Regions from separate parts of the Thioclava sp. GXIMD4216 genome, predicted to be linked through region 2. Evidence: riboswitches for the same ligand, from Rfam matches in the RefSeq annotation. Region 2 holds a riboswitch; the other holds the start of a gene.
The links. A riboswitch is a leader RNA that binds a small molecule or an ion and turns the genes downstream of it on or off. The one in region 2 is predicted to bind thiamine pyrophosphate.

Region 1 (11,235 bases), on a different replicon from region 2:
TGATCGCCCAGCGAGTGGCCGCCGTTCCGGTGGATTTGGCCAGCCGTGCCAGCACCCGCACCGCATGATAGGCCACCTGCGGATCATCCGCACAGGCCTGTAGCGAAAGATCGCCCCCCGAAATCTCGGGCAAAAGCGCGTCTCCGGGCAGACGTTTGAGCGGGCGCAAGGCTTTGGGACGGAAGGCCTGCAATCCCAGCCTGTCATCGAACACCCCCGGCCCCAAGCCCACGGTCACACTCAGCGAGGCCGGTGCCAGATCCAGCGCCTCGCCCGTATCCAGCGCACCGGCATTGGGCCGCCCCGGATCGACCTTGCTGATCGGCTCGCCCTTCATCATCTGGGCGATCGAGGCCGACCAGCGGGCCAGCAATATCTGCAAATCGCGCGGGTCGGTCGAGGTCAGATCGAAGGTCATATAGACGATATGGCGCTGCGGCGGTGTCGCGATGCCCGCCTGCGGTCCCGGCCCGTAAAACGGATAAGCATGGGTCAGGTCTATCTGGTCTGTGGGCGGGTCTTGGGGGTCATCGCTCGCTTGCGCGGCGGACACCAGCGCGGGGGCGGCAAAAGGTGAAAGCGCCGCGCCGAACAGAAGGCCACGGCGGCGGGAATCGGGGATGTCCATGATGTCTCCTTTGCAAGTCAGGCTGGGAGAAGGCGGTCTGACAGATGTCTCACGGGGCGGGCCGGCACAAGGCCACCCGCCCCCAGATGCGTCTTAGCCTGCGGTCGCGACCTTCTCGGCCACGCGCGACAGCGGTTCCTGCAACGACTGGATGGCTTTGCTGAGCTTGACCTTATCCGACGCTTTCAGCTCTTGCGTATACAGCACATACCCACCGGGCACCGAATTGTCGCGATACTGGTCCAGCAGGGCGCGGACCTTGGCAAATTCGTCGCTGACACGCGCGGTCAGATCGGGGTCGATCTGCTCCATACCCGGTTGCAGATAGGCAAAGGCCTGTTCCGCCCCTTCCACATTGCCCGCGAAATCGGCCAGATCGATGTGGCTATAGGCTTCTTCCTCGCCGCTGATCTTGCTGCTCTGGACCTCTTCCAGCAAGTCTGCAGCCCCGTTGGCCAGATCCTCGGGCCAGAAATCGAGGCTGGGGGCAAGCTTGTCCAGCAGCGTGACATTCTTCACCAGATCCGCCGCAAGCGTCTTAGTGTCCTCGGTAATGGCGCCACGTTCGAACAGATCGCGCTCGATCGCGTGATAGCCCGACCAGCCCACGGCGGGGTCTTCATTCGAGGCCCGCATATCGATGAGGTAATCGAGATTGCCGTGGTTGTCCGTGGCATCGAACCCGTCCATCACGAACCCGTCCACATCGGATTCGATCCGCTCGTAAAACGGGCGGGCCCGCGCATAATCGATCTTGGCGGCCTCAAGATTTCCGGCATCGATATCGGTTTTGAGTTTGGTCACCGCAACCAGCATCGCATCAACGGTCTCGTTGACATAGGCATTGTAGTCTTTGGTGCCCTTTGCCAGCAGTTCGGAGGCGCTGCCTTGCGGGCGCTGTGCCAACTGGCCCTTGACGCTGAAGGCCACCTTCTGCTCTGCCGCGCCGGGGCAGTAGATCTCGTAATCGCCGCCGCCAAGGGTCACGGTAAAGGACACGGGCGGCAGACCGGGGGCGAGGTTCTCTTTTTCACCGATGATGCGATTGCCGGACAGAAGCTCGACTTCGGTCAGGGCTGTAGCTGTCTGGTTGGTGACGGTGAACGTGACCGGACCCGCAACGGCTTCCTTGGCGCTCAGGGCGCAGGTGCCGCCATTATCGCCGGTCAGGGTGATGGCAACCTGTGCGGCACCAGCATCGTTTTTCTGTGCCGTCTGTGCGTAAGCCGTGCTGGCGGCCAGCGTTGCGACAAGCGGAAGGACAAGAGAGGACGGGCGGGAAAACGGCATTACGGCATTCCTTTTGCTGCGGGTTCGGCGCGTGCGCCGGCTGTAGAGTGGAAAGATTCGGGAGAAAGGCGGCGGCGCTGACGTGCACCGCGCAACACGCAGGCAAGCGCCGCCCCCAGAAGAACAAGCGGAAACTGGCGGCACCAGAACTGCCATTCCTGCAAGGCCGCCCCGAAATCGCGATAGGCGGCTTTGGCTTGGGTCGTGTAGGTTTCGGGGATGGCCCAGCGGGCGGGGCCGATGGCCTTTTGCACGGCGTCCGGCACCTCGCGCACACGCAGGCTGCGCGGGGTCTGTAGCCCGCCGCCCGACAGGGTGACGCTGACGCTGCTACGGGCCTGCGCGGCCACAACAGCCCCCTGCCCGCTTGTGGCCTGTGCCTGGATATCGGCCTGCCATTGTGCCGCATAGGGTCCGGGATAGCGCGTGGGGTTCAACCCGATCGGCCTGCGCCCGCCATTCAGTGCCACCAGATCGGCAAAGCTGACGCTATCGGGCGCTGTCGGGATTGCTAGGGTCGCGGCGTAATCGCCTATATTCAGCGCCTGCCCGTTATGGCTGGCATCTTGACTGCGGATCGGGGCAAGGCGCAGCTCGGCCGTACCGAAACGGACCAGAAGATCGGCATGGGCAAGGCGCAACTCACCGGACATATCGCCCTGTATCGTTGTAAGCGGTGCGGTCTGGCGCAGACGGGCCCGCGGTTGCGGCGTCAGCAGAAGCCCGACCCCGACCAGCGCCAGAACCGCCCCCGCACCAAGTTTGAGACGCGCCGCGGTCCGGGGTGCAAGCGGACGCGATTTGGGCCAGTAGACCATCAGCGCCACCGGACCCAGATAGGCCAGCCAACCCAGCACCTCGATCAGACGCGGATCGGCAGGGATACCCAGAACGCCGGTCATCAACGCCGCCCGCACCGTGCCCGGCTGCACCAGCCAAGACAGGTTGACGACAAGCTGCTGGCCCGCATTGATCCAACCCGCCTCATGCGCGGTGCGCAGCGCGGTCACGCACAGGCCCGCCGCCACCAATAGCAGGAATGCCCCCGTCACACGGAAAAACCGCGACAGGTTCAGGCGCACTCCGCCGGCATAGATGCCCCAGCCGATGGCCACCGCCAGACCCAGCCCGATCACCGCCCCGCAGGCGGCCCAGAATGTGGATTGTGCCGCAGAAAAGGTTGCCAGAAAGAAGACGGCAGTTTCGAACCCCTCTTTCAGCACGGCCAGAAAGGCCATCAGCGCAAGGGCGAAGGCCCGCCGCCCGCCAAGGGCTGCCGCAGCCTCGCTTTCCAGACTGCTGCGCATATCGCGGCCATGCTTGTCCATCCACAAGATCATGCCGGTCACGAAGACAATCGCCACCGCCCCGATGACGGTTTCCAGCGCCTCCTGTCGGGCCTGCGGCAGGCTCTGTTCCAGATGGTTCAGCCCGAGCCCTACCGCCAGTGACAGCACGAGTGCGGCAATAACGCCGGTCCACATCGCCCCCAAGCCAACCCCGTTGCGACGCAGGAAAGCCGCGATGATCCCCACGATCAGCGAGGCCTCAAGCCCTTCACGCAGCGCGATTACCAAGGTTGCCAACATCGACCAGACCTTTCGACTTGGCCGGAAGGACGGGTCTGGGCCGTCAGACACATCCCTCCTGCGAGATACCGGATTGGCCCTGAATTCCTGACCAATTTACTTACCAATGGCTTCTGCGCCCTTGGCAAAGACCTGTCAAAACACGCTCGCGTGAAGATGACCCAAGGAAATTTCTGTCGGCAAAGCCGCCTGCACCCCAAATAAAAAATCCCCCGCCATCGATGGATGGCAGGGGGTTTCGTTTGTCTGGTAATGGCTTAGCGCAGGATGCGGCCGATCCGTGCGATCCCTTCGTCGATCTGGGCATCGGTCGCGCAGGAATAGCTGAGCCGCAGGGTGTTCTGGCCCGAGCCATCGGCAAAGAACGCCCCGCCCGGGACGAAGGCGACTTTTTCATCGCGTACCGCTTTCGCCAGCAGATCGGCCCCGTCGAGTTTGGGGTCGAAGGTCAGCCAGATGAACATGCCCCCTTCGGGACGGGTGAAGCTGACCGATGCCGGCATCTCGCGCTCGAGCGCGGCCAGCATCCGGTCGCGACGGCTGGCATAGACCGCCTTGATCTTGGCCACATGCTCGTGGAAGATCGCGCGCGCCACATGGTTCGTCACGATCTGGTTGAGGGTCGGCGAATGCAGGTCGGCGGCCTGTTTCATCAGCACCAGACGGTCGATCACCGGCTTTGCCGCCACAACCCAGCCCACGCGCAGACCGGGCGCCAGCGTTTTCGAGAAAGACCCGCAATAGATGGTGCGGGTGTTCTCGATACCGCCCTTGCGTTCGATGTCCAGCGCAAGGATCGGCGGGATCGCCTCGCCATCGAAACGCAGGTTCTGATAGGCGCCATCCTCGATGATCGCGCAATCCAGCGCCTCGGCCTGATCCAGCAGACGCTCGCGCCCGTCACGGGGCAGGGTCTCGCCCGTCGGGTTGGCAAAATCTGCCGAGAGATAGGCAAATTTTACCGCGCCGCCGGCGGCCTTGGCCTCCGTCTTCAGGGTCTCGGGGTCGATATTCGACATCGGATCCAGCGGAATATAACGCGGCTCATAGGCGTTGAACGCTCCCAAAGCGCCCAGATAGGTCGGGCGCATCACGGCGGCGGTATCGTTTTCGGTCAGGAACAGCTTGCCCAGATAATCCAGCGCCTGCTGCGAACCGGAGGTGATCATGATATTGTCAACGGCACAGGGCACGCCGATCTTTTCCATCTCGCCCACAAGCCATTCGCGCAGCGGGCGATAGCCTTCGGAGACCGAATATTGCAACGCCGCATGGCCGTTATTATCGGCCATCGTGGCGGCAAAAGCGTCGGAATAGGCCGCGCTGGGGAAGAGATCGGGGTCGGGAATACCGCCCGCGAAAGAGATGATATCGGGCTGGTCGAGAAGTTTCAGCAGCTCACGGATCTCCGAGGCTTTCATCCGGCCCGCGCGGCGTGCGAGCACTTTCGTCCAGTCCATTTTTCGTCTCCTGCGTCTCGTCTGGCGGATCACGCCCTTGCGTGGCCGCGTGAAATAGAATGCCCAAAGGGCCTGAACGCAGCGTTAGCGCCTAACGGAAGCCTTCGCAAGGCGGGCAGCCGTGATCTGGCGCACAGAAAACCTGCGCCTCAGTCATAAAAACGAGAGCAATATTTCGAATGCGGCACTGTGGGCGCACAAAAATTTCTGCGCCCACAGTTTTAGGCGTTAGCCTTCGGTCGGTTCGGGGATGTAAAGCGCCCCGCCCTCGCGGAATTTCTCGGCCATCTTGCCCATGCCCTCCTGCCGCTGGGCCTCGGCGCGGATGTCATGGCTGATCTTCATGGAGCAGAATTTCGGCCCGCACATCGAACAGAAATGCGCCACCTTATGCGCCTGCGCGGGCATGGTCTCGTCATGCATCTCGCGCGCGGTATCGGGGTCGAGCCCGATGTTGAACTGATCTTCCCAGCGGAATTCAAACCGCGCACGGCTGATCGCGTCATCGCGCCGCTGCGCCCCCGGATGGCCCTTGGCAAGATCGGCGGCATGGGCGGCCAGCTTATAGGTGATCACCCCCGTCTTCACATCGTCGCGGTCGGGCAGGCCGAGGTGTTCCTTGGGCGTCACATAGCACAGCATCGCCGTACCGAACCAACCGATCATCGCAGCCCCAATGGCCGAGGTGATATGGTCATAACCCGGCGCGATATCGGTGGTCAGCGGTCCAAGCGTGTAGAAGGGCGCCTCATGGCAGTGCTTGAGCTGCTCGTCCATATTGGCCTTGATCTTGTGCATGGCCACATGGCCCGGCCCTTCGATCATCACCTGACAGTCCTTCGCCCATGCGATCTTGGTCAGCTCGCCCAAGGTGCGCAGTTCGGCAAATTGCGCCTCGTCATTGGCATCGGCAATCGAGCCCGGACGCAGGCCGTCCCCCAGCGAGAAGCTGACATCATAGCGGCGGCAGATATCGCAGATCTCGTCGAAATGCTCGTAAAGGAAGCTTTCGCGGTGATGATGCAGGCACCATTTCGCCATGATCGAGCCGCCGCGCGAAACGATGCCGGTGACGCGTTTGGCGGTCATCGGGATCATATGCAGGCGCACGCCCGCATGGATGGTGAAGTAATCGACCCCCTGCTCTGCCTGCTCGATCAGCGTGTCGCGGAAGATCTCCCATGTGAGGTCCTCGGCCACGCCGCCCACCTTTTCCAGCGCCTGATACAAAGGCACCGTGCCGATCGGGACCGGCGCGTTGCGGATGATCCAGTCGCGGATATTGTGGATATTGCGGCCCGTCGAGAGGTCCATCACCGTGTCCCCGCCCCAGCGGATCGCCCAGACCATTTTCTCGACTTCCTCTTCCATCGAAGAGGTCACCGCCGAATTGCCGATATTGGCGTTGATCTTCACTTTGAAGTTGCGGCCGATGATCATCGGCTCAAGCTCGCGGTGGTTGATATTGGCGGGGATGATCGCGCGGCCTTCCGCGATTTCCTGGCGCACGAATTCCGGCGTCACCAGATCGGGGAGGTTTGCACCCATCGGGTCACCATCGCGGGTATAGGCGGCCATACGGCCCTCATTCTCGCGGATGGCCACGAATTCCATCTCGGGGGTGATCACCCCTGCCCGGGCATAGGCGAGCTGCGTCACGGCGCGGTCCCCAATCGCGCGCAGCGGCGGACGCTGCACGGGGAACGGCGCCACGAGGCGGTCGCCCTTGGCAAAGCCGTTATCGGCATCGGTGATGGCGCGGCCCTCATATTCCTCGATCTCGCCGCGCGCCTGCAGCCAGCCGCCACGGGTCTCGGGCAGGCCCTTGGTAATGTCGATCTCGGCCAGCGGGTCGGTATAGGGGCCCGAGCTGTCATAGACGCACAGCGCCTCCTCGTTCGAGATCTCGATCTCGCGCATGGGCACGCGCAGTGCGTGGATCTGGCCTTCCTTATGCACCTTGCGCGAGCCGATCAGCGCGCCGGTGGTAATCGTCGGGACGATATCTTTCATGTCGGTCTCCTCTTTCGAAAAGACCCAACCAAAAACTGCGAGGGAATAGGCCACTGCGGGCCGCAAGGGCCAAAGCGGCCCGAAAGGACCGCCCATAGGATATGGAATGCGGAATTGCCCTTCGGTCTTCCTACGCCAGCATCAACTGGGTCAGGTTCAAAGGGTCGCGTCACCGGAATTGCTTCCAATCAGCCTCTCAGTCCCTTAGGCGGGACTCCCCTGACAGGGCCGGAGATTTGCCGAAATAAGATGCGCCGTCAATGGCTATTCACAGATTGGCGCTGTGCAAGGCTGGCCAAAACCGCTCAGGCAGCGCCCGCCGCCGCAACGAAGTCTTTGATAAGAGACGCCTCTTTCACTCCAGGCGCGGACTCGACACCCGAAGACACATCCAGCTGATTGGCCCCTGTGCGCGCAATCGCCAAGGCGACATTCTCGGGGGTCAGCCCGCCCGCCAGCATCCACGGCTTGGACCATTTGCGTCCTGCAATCAGCGTCCAGTCGAACGACAGCCCGTTACCGCCGGGCAAAGCGGCCCCTTTCGGGGCTTTGGCATCCACAAGGATCTGGTCGGCCACGGCCTCATAGGCGGGGATCGCCTCTAGGTCCGAAGGCTCGGCCACGCCCAGAGCCTTCATCACCGGCAGACCATAGCGGGCACGTATCTCAGCCACACGCTCGGGCGTTTCCTTGCCGTGAAGCTGGAGCATATCAAGGGGAACTTGCGCCGTGATGGCATCAAGCTCGGCATCTGTTGCATTGACCACCAGCGCGACCTTGGCCACGCCCAGCGGCACCATCAGCGCCAGCTCGCGCGCCTGAGCAATCGTCACATTGCGCGGCGACTTCGGGAAGAAGACAAAACCAGCATAGGCCGCACCACTCCGGGATACGGCCTCGACATGGGCGGGCTTGCTAAGACCGCAGATTTTGACGCGGGGTGCCATAGAGGATCAGCGGGCCGAGGGCGCGCGCTCCAGAACCGCCAGAACATCATCCTGCGGGCCTTCATGGCGCTGCTTGAGATGCCCCAGCTCACGCTCCAGCGCCTTGGCCTTACGGGCCTCTTGTGCGCCGCGCGAGCGGATGCGGTATTCCCGCGCCCATTCCCACACGAAGCCGATCAAGAGCCCCAGCAGAACGCCCGTCATGATCGCCACAAACAACGGCACCTGTACCGACCAGCCAAATCCCAGCACCCCTGCCGTTTCTTCCGGCAGCAGACGCAGCGTGACGATCTGCGTGTTCGACAGAGCGATGACGATAAGAACGACCGCAAGGATCGCAAGGATGGCGTAACGCAGGGCGCGGATCATGTTTATTCTTCCTCCACCCCGTTCAGACGGTCGCGCAGCAGCTTGCCGGTCTTGAAGAAGGGGACATGTTTCTCGTTGACATCAACGGAATCGCCAGTGCGCGGGTTCCGTCCCGTGCGTGCATCCCGTTTCTTGACGGAAAAGGCACCGAAACCGCGCAGCTCGACCCGGTCTCCACGGGCCATCGCTTCGATGATCTCCTCGAAAATCGTATTCACGATCCTCTCGACATCGCGTTGGAAGAGATGCGGATTATCTTCGGCAATTTTTGCGATCAGCTCGGACCGGATCATGTAAGAATTCCCCCTGCGAGAATTGGCGGTGCTGTTCTGACTATAGGCAGAATTTTCGGCATGACAAACAGCAAAGCACTGTAATAACTACCTGATTAGCGATCAAGCGGCCTTGCGCGCGAAAATTTACCTGTCTTCCCTTCCCCAAATGCCTTTTCCTTGGGCAAAATCTGCACATGTGAAGCTTTTATAAATAAAAACCCCGCCCGGTACAACCGGACGGGGTAAAGATCTGAAACCAGATCCGGAGAGCAGGATTACTCCTCGCCCTTCAGAGCTGCGCCGAGGATATCGCCCAGCGATGCGCCCGAATCGGACGAACCGTACTGTTCCACGGCTTCTTTCTCTTCTGCGATCTCGCGCGCTTTGATCGAGACGCCCAGACGACGGGTTTTCGAGTCGACATTGGTCACGCGCACATCGACGTGATCGCCAACTTGGAAACGCTCGGGGCGCTGGTCAGCGCGGTCACGTGCGAGGTCCGAACGACGGATGAAGGATTTCATGCCGTTATATTCGACTTCGATGCCGCCATCTTCGATCGCGGTCACGTTCACGGTGATCACCGAACCACGCTTCACGCCGTCAACTGCGTCGGAGAAGGTGTCTGCGTCCAGAGCTTTGATCGAGAGCGAGATACGCTCTTTCTCGATGTCCACTTCGGTGACAACGGCCGAAACCATATCGCCTTTGCGGTAGTTCTGGATCGCGTCTTCGCCGCGCTGTTCCCACGACAGGTCAGACAGGTGAACCATGCCGTCGATGTCGTTGTCGAGGCCGATGAACAGACCGAATTCGGTGATGTTCTTGACTTCGCCTTCGATCTGGGTGCCGACCGGATGGGTCTCTGCGAAGACTTCCCACGGGTTACGCATGGTTTGCTTGAGGCCAAGCGAAACGCGGCGCTTCTGGGTGTCGATTTCCAGAACCATGACGTCGACTTCCTGGCTCGTCGAAACGATTTTGCCGGGGTGGACGTTTTTCTTGGTCCAGGACATTTCGGACACGTGAACCAGACCTTCGACGCCTGCTTCCAGCTCGACGAATGCACCGTAATCGGTGATGTTGGTCACGCGGCCCGAGTGCACCGAACCCAGCGGGAACTTCGCTTCGACCGAATCCCACGGATCCGCTTGCAGCTGCTTCATGCCCAGCGAGATGCGGTGGGTGTCTTTGTTGATCTTGACAACCTGGACCTTCACGGTCTCGCCGATCGTCAGGATCTCGGACGGGTGGTTCACACGGCGCCATGCCATGTCGGTGACGTGCAGCAGGCCGTCAACGCCGCCCAGATCAACGAAGGCACCGTATTCGGTGATGTTCTTGACCACGCCTTCGACAACCTGACCTTCGGTGAGGTTCGCGATGACTTCGGCACGCTGTTCAGCACGCGACTCTTCGAGGATCGCACGACGCGACACAACGATGTTGCCACGGCGACGGTCCATTTTCAGGATTTGGAAGGGCTGCTTCAGACCCATCAGCGGGCCGGCATCGCGCACGGGGCGCACATCGACCTGAGAGCCCGGAAGGAACGCAACTGCGCCGCCCAGATCCACGGTGAAACCGCCTTTGACGCGACCGAAGATAGCGCCTTCGACGCGCTCTTCTTTTGCGTAGGCTGCTTCGAGACGGTCCCAAGCTGCTTCGCGGCGAGCCTTGTCGCGCGAGATAACAGCTTCACCACGTGCGTTTTCAACGCGATCGAGGAAGACTTCGACTTCGTCGCCGACTTCGATCTGCGGAGCTTCGCCCGGGTTTGCGAATTCTTTAAGATCAACGCGGCCTTCCATTTTGTAGCCGACGTCGATGATGGCTTGGCCCGCTTCGATTGCGATGACCTTACCTTTAACAACCGAACCTTCGTTCGGGGTGTCGATTTCGAGGCTTTCGTTAAGAAGCGCTTCGAATTCGTCCATGGATGCGTTATGCGACATGCGTTTAGAGTTTCCTTTACAGATTTATTCAGGCCTGATGGTTGGCTCCACCGGTCTTGTCGTTGGATAGTCAAAAAGGGGCGCGACAGACTCGCCCCCCAGTTCGGACGCGCCCATATAAGCGCATTTTCCTTTTCAGGCAAGCCTGAATACGGCCCGCAGCCCTGTCCGCCCTAGCCTTTCAGCGCGGTTTCGATATCACGGCGCATCGCCTCGGACATCGGCGCATCGGAGGCGCGATAGGTGCGCAGCACCTCGCCACCGCGTCCCAGCAGCACTTTATTGAAATTCCAGTCCGGTTCGAAGTGATACCGGTCGCGCAGCCAGGCATAGAAAGGATGCGCCTTGGTGCCGGTGATCGCGGTAATCTGCGCCATCGGCATATCCTCGATCCCGAAGGCCATCACGCAATAGCGGCGCACCTCCTCATTGGTCGGAAGCTCCTGACGGAAATCATCCGAGGGCACCGCCAGCACCGTGAAGCCCTGATCGGCATAGCGGTCCAGAAGCTCCTGCATCTCCTCGAACTGGCCCGCATAGCCGCAACGGGAGGCGGTATTCACCACCAGCACGACCTTGTCCGACCAATCCGCAAGGCGGAAATTCTGCCCTTCGATCCCCTGAAATGTCACATCAGGCATCGGACTGCGCGAACTGGCGGAAACGGCGGCACCCGTAGCACTGAGAGCGAAGCCGATCAGCATGAAAA
Region 2 (11,235 bases):
CCCAGCAGATGGCCAAGGATGTCGCGGCCTTCCTGATGTGGGCCGCCGAACCCAAGCTGGTGGATCGCAAGGAGTGGGGCTTTGTGGCGGTGCTGCTGCTGTCACTGCTGACCGTGCTGCTCTACCTGACGAACAAGCGGCTCTGGGCACCGTTCAAAGACCGGTTCCGTCATGATGACTACAAAGAGAATATTCCGGACTAGAACCGGCCTCTTCTTGAAACGCGCCCTTCGGGGCGCGTTTTCCTTTGCGATAGAATGCGCTAGCTTGGGGCAAAAGAGGATCACATGCCCGACACCCAACGCCACGAGCTTCACCGCACCGCCCGCCTTTGCGTCCTGATCGATGCCGATAATATGCCCCACGCCCATGCCGAAGCGATTTTTGAAGAGATTTCGGGCTTGGGCGAGGCCAGCGTGCGCCGGATCTATGGCGACTGGTCAGCCCAACGACTGGGCGGCTGGGCCAAGAAGGCCAATGTTCTGGGGCTGGTCGCGGACCAGCAATTTGCCAATACCAAGGGCAAGAATGCCTCGGATATCGCGCTGGTGATTGCCGCGATGGATTTCCTGCATTCGGGGCGGTTCGACGGGTTCGTGCTGGTATCCTCGGATAGCGATTTCACCCGCCTTGCCCAGCGTATCCGCGAACAGGGGCTAGATGTGTTCGGCATCGGCGAGAAAAAGACCCCCGAGGCCTTCCGCAATGCCTGCAAACGCTTCATCTATGTCGAGAATCTGGGCGAGACCGCATCCCCCGAGCCCACCGATGTCACCCCCCGTCTCGCCCCCGTCGAAAAACTGGGCGCCAAGGAGGCCATTCCGTTGATTGCCGCTGCGATCAAACGGATCGGGCTGGAAGAGGAGTGGTATTCCCTTGGCCAGATCGGTCAGTTCATCACACAGGCCAATCCCGATTTCGACACCCGCACCTATGGCGCAGCCAAGCTGTCGGATCTGATCCGCCAGACGGGCCGCTTCGAGGTGCGCAAGGGCGAAGGGAACCACATTCAGGTGCGCGACCGCGCTTAGGAGGCGCCGCCCTCTGTCTGGCAATGACATTTGGTGCCATAGCGCGCCATGAACATCGCCACGGCCTCCTTGACGGTGCGCTGGCGGCAGTCTTCGGTCAGCATCTCCGGCAGGCCGAAGACGATCTTGGCATGCAGATTGGCCTTGCACAGTTCCAGAAACTGCTCGGCGGCAAAGTCGAAATCCTCGATCTTCAACTCGCCGCGTTCCGCGCCGCGGCGCATAAGGCCCACTAGCTTGTCGCAGACAACGACATGGCCGGTGGCGTAGAACTGCCGTCCGACCTCGGGAAAACGCTCGGCTTCGGCCACGCAGATCCGGAAGATATCCCGCCCGAAATCAGAGAAAATATAGGTTGTCAGCTTTTCTGCCGCCCCTGTCAGGACCACCTCGATCGGCGCGTCCATCGCCTCCATCGGAGACATGCTGGATTGCGCCTGCATGGCACATTCCTGCTGGGCGAAAACCATAAATAACAAGCGCTTGTCAGGAACATAGCTGTAAAGGGTCGCCTTGGAGACCCCTGCCTCGCGGGCGATGTCATCCACCGAGGCTCCCTCGAACCCGTCCCGCAAGAACACCTTGCGCGCCCCTTCGAGCACCTGATCGAATTTCCGCCCTCGGCGGATACATGTTTCCATGGCAGGCTGTTTCGGAGAATGCGTCATCAAAGTCCCCTTCTTTCCATCATGATAGACAGAACGGTTCAGAAGGGGAAGCGGGTCCCTTCAACGGGCAAGAAAAGCCATCCGCCGCCGTGTCTCCAAAGCCTATCATGCCGGCGCGATAGGCCACCGCCCGACCCACATCCTGCGCAGGGGCGATATCCGCAAGGCACGGCATCCGCCGCATGTCCGAAAGAAGGATACCAACGGGCGAGGCTGCGAATCTCATGGCGACCCATCTCAAAAGGCCACCCCGAGGGGCGGCCTTCCCGATCAGTAAAACGCGGGCCGTTTAGGCATCCGCAAGTGCCTCGTCCTCGTCTTCGTCCTCGGTATCGCCATCTTCGGCAACCGGCACAGTCGGGATATCGGCAAGATCGGCCACGGCGGTCTGGGTCTCGCTCGTGGTCTCATCGAGTGCCTCGGTGCTCTCCTCGCTGTCAGAGGCATCGGCCTGCGCTTCGGTGCTCTCGTCTTCCAGCTCGGCCCAGGCGGCGCTGTCATCTTCGGCCGCGCTGTCATCGGACCAGCCATCCGCCAGTTGCGCGTCCTTGGCGGCCTGCAACTTTGCACCATAGCTTTGCATGGAGGCAACCGACTGGCCTTGCAGGGTCACGCTATCATCATCATGGAACGACAGGACAAGATTGCCATCCTCGTCATCCGCGCCGGAGACGTCATCGGGCAGAGCCGAGAAATCGACCGCCTCGCCATCAAACATCAGCACATCTTCCCCGAAGCGGAAATCCGTGACCGTCACATTGGATGTCGCCGTATCGGAAGCGCCGCGCAAATCCACCACGTCATTGCCCTTGCCCAGATGCATCACGTGATCAGCCCCGTGATCGAGATACCCCACAAGCGTGTCATCCCCCTTGCCGCCTTCCAGCAGACAGGTGTCATTGCCGCCAACGATCAGGTCATCGCCTGCCTCACCGGCCAGATGATGCTCGCCGCTGACCGCATACAGGCTGTCATTGCCCTCGCCGCCCCCGATGATATGCGACAGACCACTTTTGACACGGATGTAATCATCGCCCCCAAAGCCGTTGATCCGCACCGTATCGGCTGTCGAATCGCCATCGGCATCGACATAGAGATCCTGCATGAAATCCGCCTCTTCGGTGCCATCGACACGATTGTCCGAGAGGGTCGCCTCTTCACCGGTGCCCGCGCCCGGATCGGTCGCGGCCTCCTCGCTCGATTCCTCATCGGCGAAAATGTCGGAAGACAAACGGATGGTCACCGGCCCCCCTTCATCGTTCCCCGAGAACGCAAGATAGGTGAAATTCCCCGAATATTCGGTCGCGCTGCTGATATCGACCCCTTCCGCATTCTCGGGATCGGCCACCAATGCCGACAGATCGTCGCCGCTATATGTCACACCATTCACAACAAGCGTGTCCATCGAGGGGTCGAAATCGCTGCCCAAATCGACAAGGCCACCCGTCTCGGCATCGATATCGGAGGTAACATTGACAACATCCGCTGCGGCCTCGGTTTCAGCCAGAAACACCGAGGCCGTATCATTATCGCCCAGCGTGATATTGACGGTATCCGCACCCTGTCCGGTGAAGATCCGCGCAGACTCGGCCCCCACTGCCGTCATATTGGCGGTGATCACATCATCGCCATACTCGCCCGACAAGGACGCATAGCCCTGACCGGACCATGTAATCGTGTCGTTGCCCGCATTGCCGTTGAACAGCACATTCCCCGACCCTTCGATCGTGTCATTGCCCTCATCGCCAAAAAGCTGGGGGTAGAAATGGTCGAGGCTGGGCGTCGCAACCAGATTGCTGCCCGAGAGATAATCGTCTCCGGCCTGACCATGAACGATGGTGCGCCCCTCCACACCGGTCACGCGGTCATTGCCACGACCTGCCCAGATATTGAGAAAGGTTTCCCAAGTGGCGCTGCCCGTGTAATCGAGCGTCACCCCATTCGCATCAACAAAACCGGCGGTGATCTCGTCAGCCGCAGAGCTCCCCAGAATATAAGACATAATAATCCCCACAATCAGGCAAAGGCCCGTAATAATGCGAGGATTATAATATTTATGGATGCGGTAAAGTTTTATTTACCGACTTCACCCCGAATCCCGCTCGTTTGTCCACGGTCCATCAACAGATGGTCCAGAATGACACAAGCTGTCATCGCTTCGGCAACAGGCACGGCCCGAATACCCACGCAAGGATCATGGCGGCCCTTGGTCACCACCTCGACCGCCTCGCCATCAAGGTTGATCGAACGGCGCGGGGTGAGAATCGACGAGGTCGGCTTGACCGAGAAGCGCACCACAACCGGCTGGCCCGTGGTGATCCCGCCCAAGATGCCGCCCGCATGGTTGGTCAGGTATTCCGGCCCGTTCTCGCCCATGACGATCTCGTCGGCATTCTCGATGCCGGTCAGATTGGCGGCATCCATGCCCTCGCCGATCTCGACGCCTTTCACGGCATTGATCGACATCATCGCCGCCGCCAGATCGGTATCCATCTTGGCATAGATCGGCGCGCCAAGCCCTGCGGGAACGCCGGTGGCCACCACCTCGATCTTGGCGCCGACCGAGGAATGCTGCTTGCGGATCGCCTGCAGGTAATCGGCCCATTCATCGACCACATCCGCATCGGGGATGAAGAAGGGGTTCTGCAGGATCTGGGCTTCGTCGAACCGCGCGCGGTTGATATGTTTCACGCCCATCTGCACCATATAGCCGGTGATCTTCAGATCGGGCACCAGCTGGCGCAGCACGGCCTGCGCGACACCCCCTGCCGCCACCCGCGCCGCCGTTTCCCGCGCCGAGGACCGTCCGCCGCCACGGTAATCGCGGATGCCGTATTTCTGGAAATAGGCCAGATCGGCATGACCGGGGCGGAACTGGCGGGCGATCTCGCCGTAATCCTTCGACCGCTGGTCGGTATTCTCGATCATCAGCTGGATCGGGGTGCCGGTGGTTTTTCCCTCGAACACGCCCGACAGGATACGCACCGCATCGGGTTCCTTGCGCTGGGTGGTTTCTTTCGACTGGCCCGGACGGCGGCGGTCAAGGAAGACCTGAATGAACTCTTCCGAGATCTCGATCCCCGGAGGGCAGCCATCCACCGTCGCGCCAAGCGCCGGCCCGTGGCTTTCGCCCCAAGTGGTCACGCGGAACAGATGTCCGAAGGTATTATACGACATGAGGCATCTCCCTGTTATGCGCGCCAGATCCGGCAAAAGCTCCTGCGGCGGTCGATTCCAGCCTGCATAAAAGCCCGGCACCGATGTAGCAACTGCATCCCCTCTAGGCAATCAGGGCTGAAGATATCATGATGGGCATGCTTGGGTTTTAATGGCCTCGCCCGGGCCGATCACCTATAGGCAGACTGAAAGCATCACAAAGGGGGAGAGTGTTGCATGGTTCATAAACGCGTATCACTGACGACGCAGATCATGGTTGCGATGGGCGCGGGCATCGTTCTGGGGGTCATTTTCAACCAGATCCAATCCGGTTTCATTTCGACCTATATCACCGGCGGCCTTCTCGCGATGATCGGGAAGATGTTTGTCAACGCGCTGAAAATGCTGGTGGTGCCGCTGGTCTTCTTCTCGCTGATCTGCGGCGTGACAGGGATCGGCGATATCCGCGTGCTGGGGCGTGTTGGCGGCAAAAGCTTCGGGCTTTATATCGTGACCACCGCCATCGCCATCGCCATCGCCATTCTCATCGCCAAGATTGTCGGGCCGGGCCAAGGCTTCACAATGGAGGGCATCGACACCTCGGGCATTAGTGCCAAAACGGCCCCTTCGGTCTGGGATGTCTTCGCCTCGATCGTGCCGACCAATCCGGTTCAGGCCTTTGCCAGCGGCGAGATGTTGCAGATCATCTTCTATACCATCGTGCTGGGCGTGGCAGTGCTGATGCTGGGCGAGAAATCGGACAAATTCGTCGAGGGCTGTGAATATATGAACGAGGTGATGATGAAGATCGTCTCCATCGTCATGGCCTTCGCGCCTTTGGGCGTGTTCTGCCTGATCACCAAGACCTTCGCAGAACAGGGGATCGACCTGTTCCTGCCGGTGCTGGCCTATGTGCTGACCCTGACCGGCGCGCTTCTGCTGCACCTGTTTGTCACGCTGATGGTGATCTTGAAGCTGTTCTCGGGGCTAAGCCCGATCACCTTCATTCGCAAGATCCGTCCGGCACAGATCTTCGCCTTCTCGACCGCCTCCTCGAATGCCACCATTCCGGTGACCCTGCGCTGCGTGACCGAGCGTATGGGCGCGCGCAATTCGGTGGCGTCGTTCTGCATTCCTTTCGGGGCCACGATCAACATGGACGGCACCGCGATCATGCAGGGTGTGGCCACGGTCTTTCTGGCCAATGTCTACGGCATCGATCTGGGGCTGACCGGCTACCTGACCGTGATCGCTATGGCGGTTCTGGCCTCGATCGGCACCGCAGGCGTGCCCGGCGTGGGGCTTGTCATGCTGACGATGGTGCTGGGACAGGTCGGCCTGCCGATCGAGGGCATCGCGCTGATCTTGGGCGTTGACCGGCTGATGGATATGATCCGCACCGCCGTCAATATCACAGGGGATGCCGTGGTGACCGCCATTGTGGCCAAAACCGAAGGCCAGCTTGACATCGCTACCTACGAGAACCCTCTTGCAGGCACCGCGGATGACGATCTGGGCATCGACCCCGCCGCCGAAGAGAAACTGGCCCATCTGGCCCGCCCGCATTAAGCGGCGCGCTCCGGTTTGAGCGGCCAGTACGACACGGCAGGGGGCGCTTGCCCGAATGCGGCCCCTGCACTAGAACAGCCCTATCACCTCGGGGTGCCGGTTTGGTCCGGCTGAGATGCCAAAGGCGAACCCGTCGAACCTGAACCGGCTAGCACCGGCGGAGGGAAGGTCACGGGACTGTCGCGCCCTCCTTCCCCTGCGGATTGGAGGAGCATAGATGAAACGACCCCTTACGGCCCTTCGCCTTGTGGCGGGCACAGCCCTTCTGGCAGCCACGACCGGCGGCGCTCAGGCCGAAGACCTGCCCGTTCTCACGGTCTATGCGCCCGATTATTTCACCTCGGAATGGGGTCCCGGCCCGCAGATCGAAAAAGGGTTCGAGGCCAGATGCGGCTGCGACCTGCAATTCGTGGCCGGTGACGTGCTTTCGCGCCTCATGCTCGAAGGCGACAAGACCAAAGCGGATATCGTGATCGGCCTCAATACCGACCAGACCGCCCGTGCCCGCAAGACCGGCCTCTTCGCGCCCTCGCATGAAGACAATTCGCGCCTGACCCTGCCGATCAAATGGACCGATGACACCTTCATCCCGTTCAACTGGGGCGAAACTGCCTTTGTCTATGACAAGACCAAACTGAAAAACCCGCCGAAAAGCTTCGAGGAACTGCTGGATGCCCCCGATGATCTGAAGATCGCCATCCAGGACCCGCGCTCGTCCGTTTCGGGGCTGGCGCTGCTGCTCTGGGTCAAGGCCGTCTATGGTGATCGCGCGCCCGAAGCATGGGCCAAGCTCAAACCCAAAGTGCTAACCGTGACCCCCGGCTGGTCGGAAAGCTACGGCCTCTTCACGGATGGCGAGGTGGATATGGTGCTGTCCTATACCACATCGCCGGCCTATCACATCATCGCCGAGCACGATAACACCAAAGCCGCCGCGATCTTCCCGGAAGGCCATTATTTCATGGCCGAGCTGGTGGGACAGCTGAAAACCTCCAAACATCCCGAACTGGCGCAGGATTTCATGGATTACGTGCTGTCGGATGATTTCCAGGGGATGATCGCCACCGCCAACTGGTCCTATCCGGCCATCATCAAAGAAGGCTTCCTGCCGCCCGAATTCGCCAGCCTGCCGCGCCCGAACAAGACCATCTTCTATAGCGAAGACGAGGCCGAGGCCCTGCGCCAGCCCGCACTGGACGAATGGCTCGCCGCGTTCCGCTGATTGCGGCTTGCGTCGCTCTGGTCCCCGCGCTTCTGGTGCTGGGGCCGATCCTGATGACCGCCCTGCACGGGGGCGGTCTTACGGGGTTGCGCGGGTCGGACCTGCAGGCGCTGTGGTTCACACTCTGGCAGGCGGCGGCGTCGGCGCTGATCTCCTGTGTGCTGGCGGTGCCTCTGGCGCGGGCGCTTGCGCGGCGGCGGTTTATCGGGCGCAGCGTGCTGATCACCGCACTTGGTGCGCCCTTCATCCTGCCGGTCATCGCCGCCATTCTGGGACTGCTGGCGGTCTTCGGCCGTAGCGGGCTGCTCAATCAGGCGCTCGGCGCGCTCGGTCTGCCGACAATGACCATCTATGGCGCGCATGGGGTCATTCTGGCCCATGTGTTCTTCAACCTGCCACTGGCCACCCGCATGGTGCTGCAAGGCTGGCAGGCCATCCCCGCCGAACGCCTGCGCCTTGCCATGATGCTGGATTTCGACGGCCCCGCCCGACGCCGCCACATCGAAACCCCGATGCTGCGCGCCACCCTGCCCGGCGCCTTCATCGCCATCTTCCTCGTCTGTCTGGGCAGCTTCGCCGTTGCGCTGACCTTGGGCGGAGGCCCCTCGGCCACCACGGTCGAGCTGGCCATCTACCAAGCGTTCCGCTTCGATTACGATACAGGCCGCGCCGCAAGCCTCGCGCTGGTGCAGGTCGCGCTCTGCGTGCTGGCCGTGGGGATCGGGGCCAAGATCTCGGCCCCCACGGGCTTCGGCGCAGGGCTGGACCGCCCCACCCTCTATGGCCCGTCAAGCCTCTGGCAACGGTCGGGCGATGCAGCCATCATCGTCCTTGCCGCACTGTTTCTTCTACTGCCCATCGGTTTGATCCTCTGGCGTGGCCTGCCCGCCTTTCCGGCCCTGCCCCTTATGGTCTGGAAAGCCGCGGCCACCTCGCTGACCATCGCACTCGGCTCCACCGTGCTGGCGCTGGCATTGGCCCTCCCTCTGGCACTGGCGGCCCCGCGCCATCGCTGGGCGGAAGGCTCCGCCATGCTGCCACTGGCCGCCTCGGGGCTGGTGCTGGGCACAGGACTTTTCCTGCTGATCCAGCCCTTTGCCGCACCGACAAGCCTCCTCGTGCCGGTCACACTGGTGGTCAACGCCACGCTGTCCCTGCCCTTCATCACCCGCCTTCTGCTGCCCGAAATCCAATCCCTGCAAGCCGATTACGACCGGCTCGCCACATCCTTGGACCTAAGCGGATGGGCCAAATTGCGGCGGCTCACCCTGCCCCGCCTCGCCCGTCCCTTGGGCTTTTCCGCAGGGCTGGCCTGCGCCTTCTCGATGGGCGATCTGGGTGTCATCACCCTCTTCTCCGATGGCCAGACCCGCACCCTGCCGCTGGCGATCTTCCAGCTGATGGGCAGCTACCGGCTGGATCAGGCCGCCGCCGCCGCCACATTGCTTCTGACACTCACCTTCGGGCTCTTCGCCCTTTTCGACCGGATCGGACATCATGCTGACCCTCGATAACCTGCGCCTGACGCAAAACGACTGGCACCTCGAGGCCAACCTGAACATCGAACAAGGCCAGCATACCGCACTGATCGGGCCTTCGGGCGCGGGCAAATCCACCCTGCTTGCCGCCATTGCCGGCCTCTTCGCGCCGGAACGGGGACGTGTGCTCTGGCAGGGGCAGGATCTTGTCCAGATCCCGCCGGGCAAACGCCCGCTCTCGATCCTGTTTCAGGACCAGAACCTGTTCCCCCATCTCAGCATCGCGCAAAATCTCGGCCTCGGAATCTCGCCGCGCCTGCGCCTCTCGCCCGAAGATCACCAGCGCATCGAAAACGTCCTTGCCGCCACGGGCCTGCAGGATCTGGGCACCCGCCGCCCCGCCGAACTCTCGGGCGGTCAGCAAAGCCGCGCAGCCCTTGCCCGCGCGCTCCTGCGCAACCGCCCCCTCCTCCTCCTCGACGAGGCCTTCGCAGCCCTCGGCCCCGCATTGAAAACCGAGATGCTCCACCTCACCGAAACCCTCGCCAGACACCATGATTTCACCATCCTCATGGTCACCCATGACCCCGAAGATGCGCGCCAACTCTGCCCGCAAACAATCCTCGTAGCAGAGGGCCGCGCCTATCCGCCAGAACCGACAGACCGCCTTCTGTCACACCCCCCCGAAGCGCTCCGCCGCTATCTCGGCACGTCTGCTTCCAGCTGCTAGAAATATCCTCAGGGGGTGAATTTGCGGGAAACGCAAAGAGGGGGCGCGAGCGCCCCCTCCTTCCCATCGGCCTAAGCCGAGCTCAGTATTGCACGACCGCGCGGATCGACTTGCCCTCATGCATCAGGTCGAAGCCGTGGTTGATCTCCTCCAGCTTCAGAACATGGGTGATCATCGGATCGATCTCGATCTTACCATCCATATACCAGTCAACAAACTTCGGCACGTCGGTCCGGCCCTTGGCGCCCCCAAAGGCGGTGCCCTTCCAGACGCGGCCGGTGACCAGCTGGAACGGGCGGGTCGAAATCTCGGCCCCTGCCGGCGCCACACCGATAATCACCGACACACCCCAGCCACGATGCGAACATTCCAGCGCATCGCGCATGACCTTGACGTTGCCGGTCGCATCGAACGAATAATCCACGCCACCGATCTGGTCATCGCCCTTCTTCGTCAGATTGACGATCTCCTGCACGACACTGCCTTCGATCTTCGAAGGATTCACGAAATGGGTCATGCCGAATTTCTTGGCCATCTCGGCCTTGTCGTCATTCAGGTCAACGCCGATGATCATATCGGCCCCCGCCATCCGCAGCCCCTGAATGACGTTCAGACCGATCCCGCCCAAGCCGAACACTGCCGCGGTCGAGCCGATCTCGACACCTGCGGTATTGATCACCGCACCGATGCCGGTGGTCACGCCGCAGCCGATATAGCAGATCTTGTCGAAAGGCGCGTCCTCACGCACTTTCGCCAAAGCGATTTCCGGCATCACGGTATGCTGGGCAAAGGTCGAACAGCCCATGTAGTGATAGATCGGCGTGCCATCCAGCATATGGAAGCGCGTCGTCCCATCGGGCATCAGCCCCTGACCTTGGGTATTGCGGATCGCGGTGCAGAGGTTGGTCTTGCCCGAGCGGCAGGAGGGGCACTCGCGGCACTCGGGCGTATAGAGCGGGATCACGTGATCGCCCGGTTTGAGCGTGGTCACGCCCTCGCCCACCTCGATCACGACGCCCGCGCCCTCATGGCCGAGAATCGACGGAAAAAGCCCCTCGGGGTCCGCGCCCGAGAGCGTGAAGGCATCCGTATGGCATAGGCCCGTGGCCTTGATCTCGACCAACACCTCCCCCTTCTTCGGCGGATCAAGCTCCACTTCCATAATTTCCAAGGGCTTACCTGCCTCTAGTGCAACAGCAGCACGGGTTCTCATTGGCCTTCTCCGTCATATGGAATTTTATCCGAACCTGAGGCACAATGCGCGCAAACACAAGCAAGAGAGCGACATGTTGACCCGAGTTTACGCCTTCGCAGCGATTGGCCTATTGGCCGCCTGCCAGCCTTCCCAACAAGAACTGGCCCCGACCCCGATCCTCCCCGA

Region 1: another riboswitch for thiamine pyrophosphate. It lies ahead of thiC (phosphomethylpyrimidine synthase ThiC); the one in region 2 lies ahead of thiB (thiamine ABC transporter substrate binding subunit).

What each region holds. Positions count from the first base shown of each region.
Region 1 is NZ_CP149928.1:285,940-297,174, reverse strand. Features, by position in the region: gene WDB88_RS16730 (Dyp-type peroxidase) at 1-628, opposite strand, end outside; gene efeO (iron uptake system protein EfeO) at 722-1,918, opposite strand; gene efeU (iron uptake transporter permease EfeU) at 1,918-3,507, opposite strand; gene WDB88_RS16715 (PLP-dependent aminotransferase family protein) at 3,765-4,967, opposite strand; gene thiC (phosphomethylpyrimidine synthase ThiC) at 5,196-6,980, opposite strand; TPP riboswitch at 7,091-7,211, opposite strand; gene WDB88_RS16705 (phosphoribosylanthranilate isomerase) at 7,286-7,927, opposite strand; gene WDB88_RS16700 (LapA family protein) at 7,934-8,296, opposite strand; gene ihfB (integration host factor subunit beta) at 8,299-8,589, opposite strand; gene rpsA (30S ribosomal protein S1) at 8,847-10,526, opposite strand; gene WDB88_RS16685 (glutathione peroxidase) at 10,700-11,235, opposite strand, start outside.
Region 2 is NZ_CP149926.1:79,329-90,563, forward strand. Features, by position in the region: gene WDB88_RS00405 (cytochrome c1) at 1-203, shown strand, start outside; gene WDB88_RS00410 (NYN domain-containing protein) at 288-1,031, shown strand; gene WDB88_RS00415 (TetR/AcrR family transcriptional regulator) at 1,028-1,699, opposite strand; gene WDB88_RS00420 (hypothetical protein) at 1,989-3,701, opposite strand; gene aroC (chorismate synthase) at 3,773-4,876, opposite strand; gene WDB88_RS00430 (dicarboxylate/amino acid:cation symporter) at 5,093-6,424, shown strand; TPP riboswitch at 6,504-6,607, shown strand; gene thiB (thiamine ABC transporter substrate binding subunit) at 6,642-7,646, shown strand; gene WDB88_RS00440 (thiamine/thiamine pyrophosphate ABC transporter permease ThiP) at 7,625-9,160, shown strand; gene WDB88_RS00445 (ATP-binding cassette domain-containing protein) at 9,144-9,854, shown strand; gene WDB88_RS00450 (S-(hydroxymethyl)glutathione dehydrogenase/class III alcohol dehydrogenase) at 9,937-11,067, opposite strand; gene WDB88_RS00455 (hypothetical protein) at 11,141-11,235, shown strand, end outside.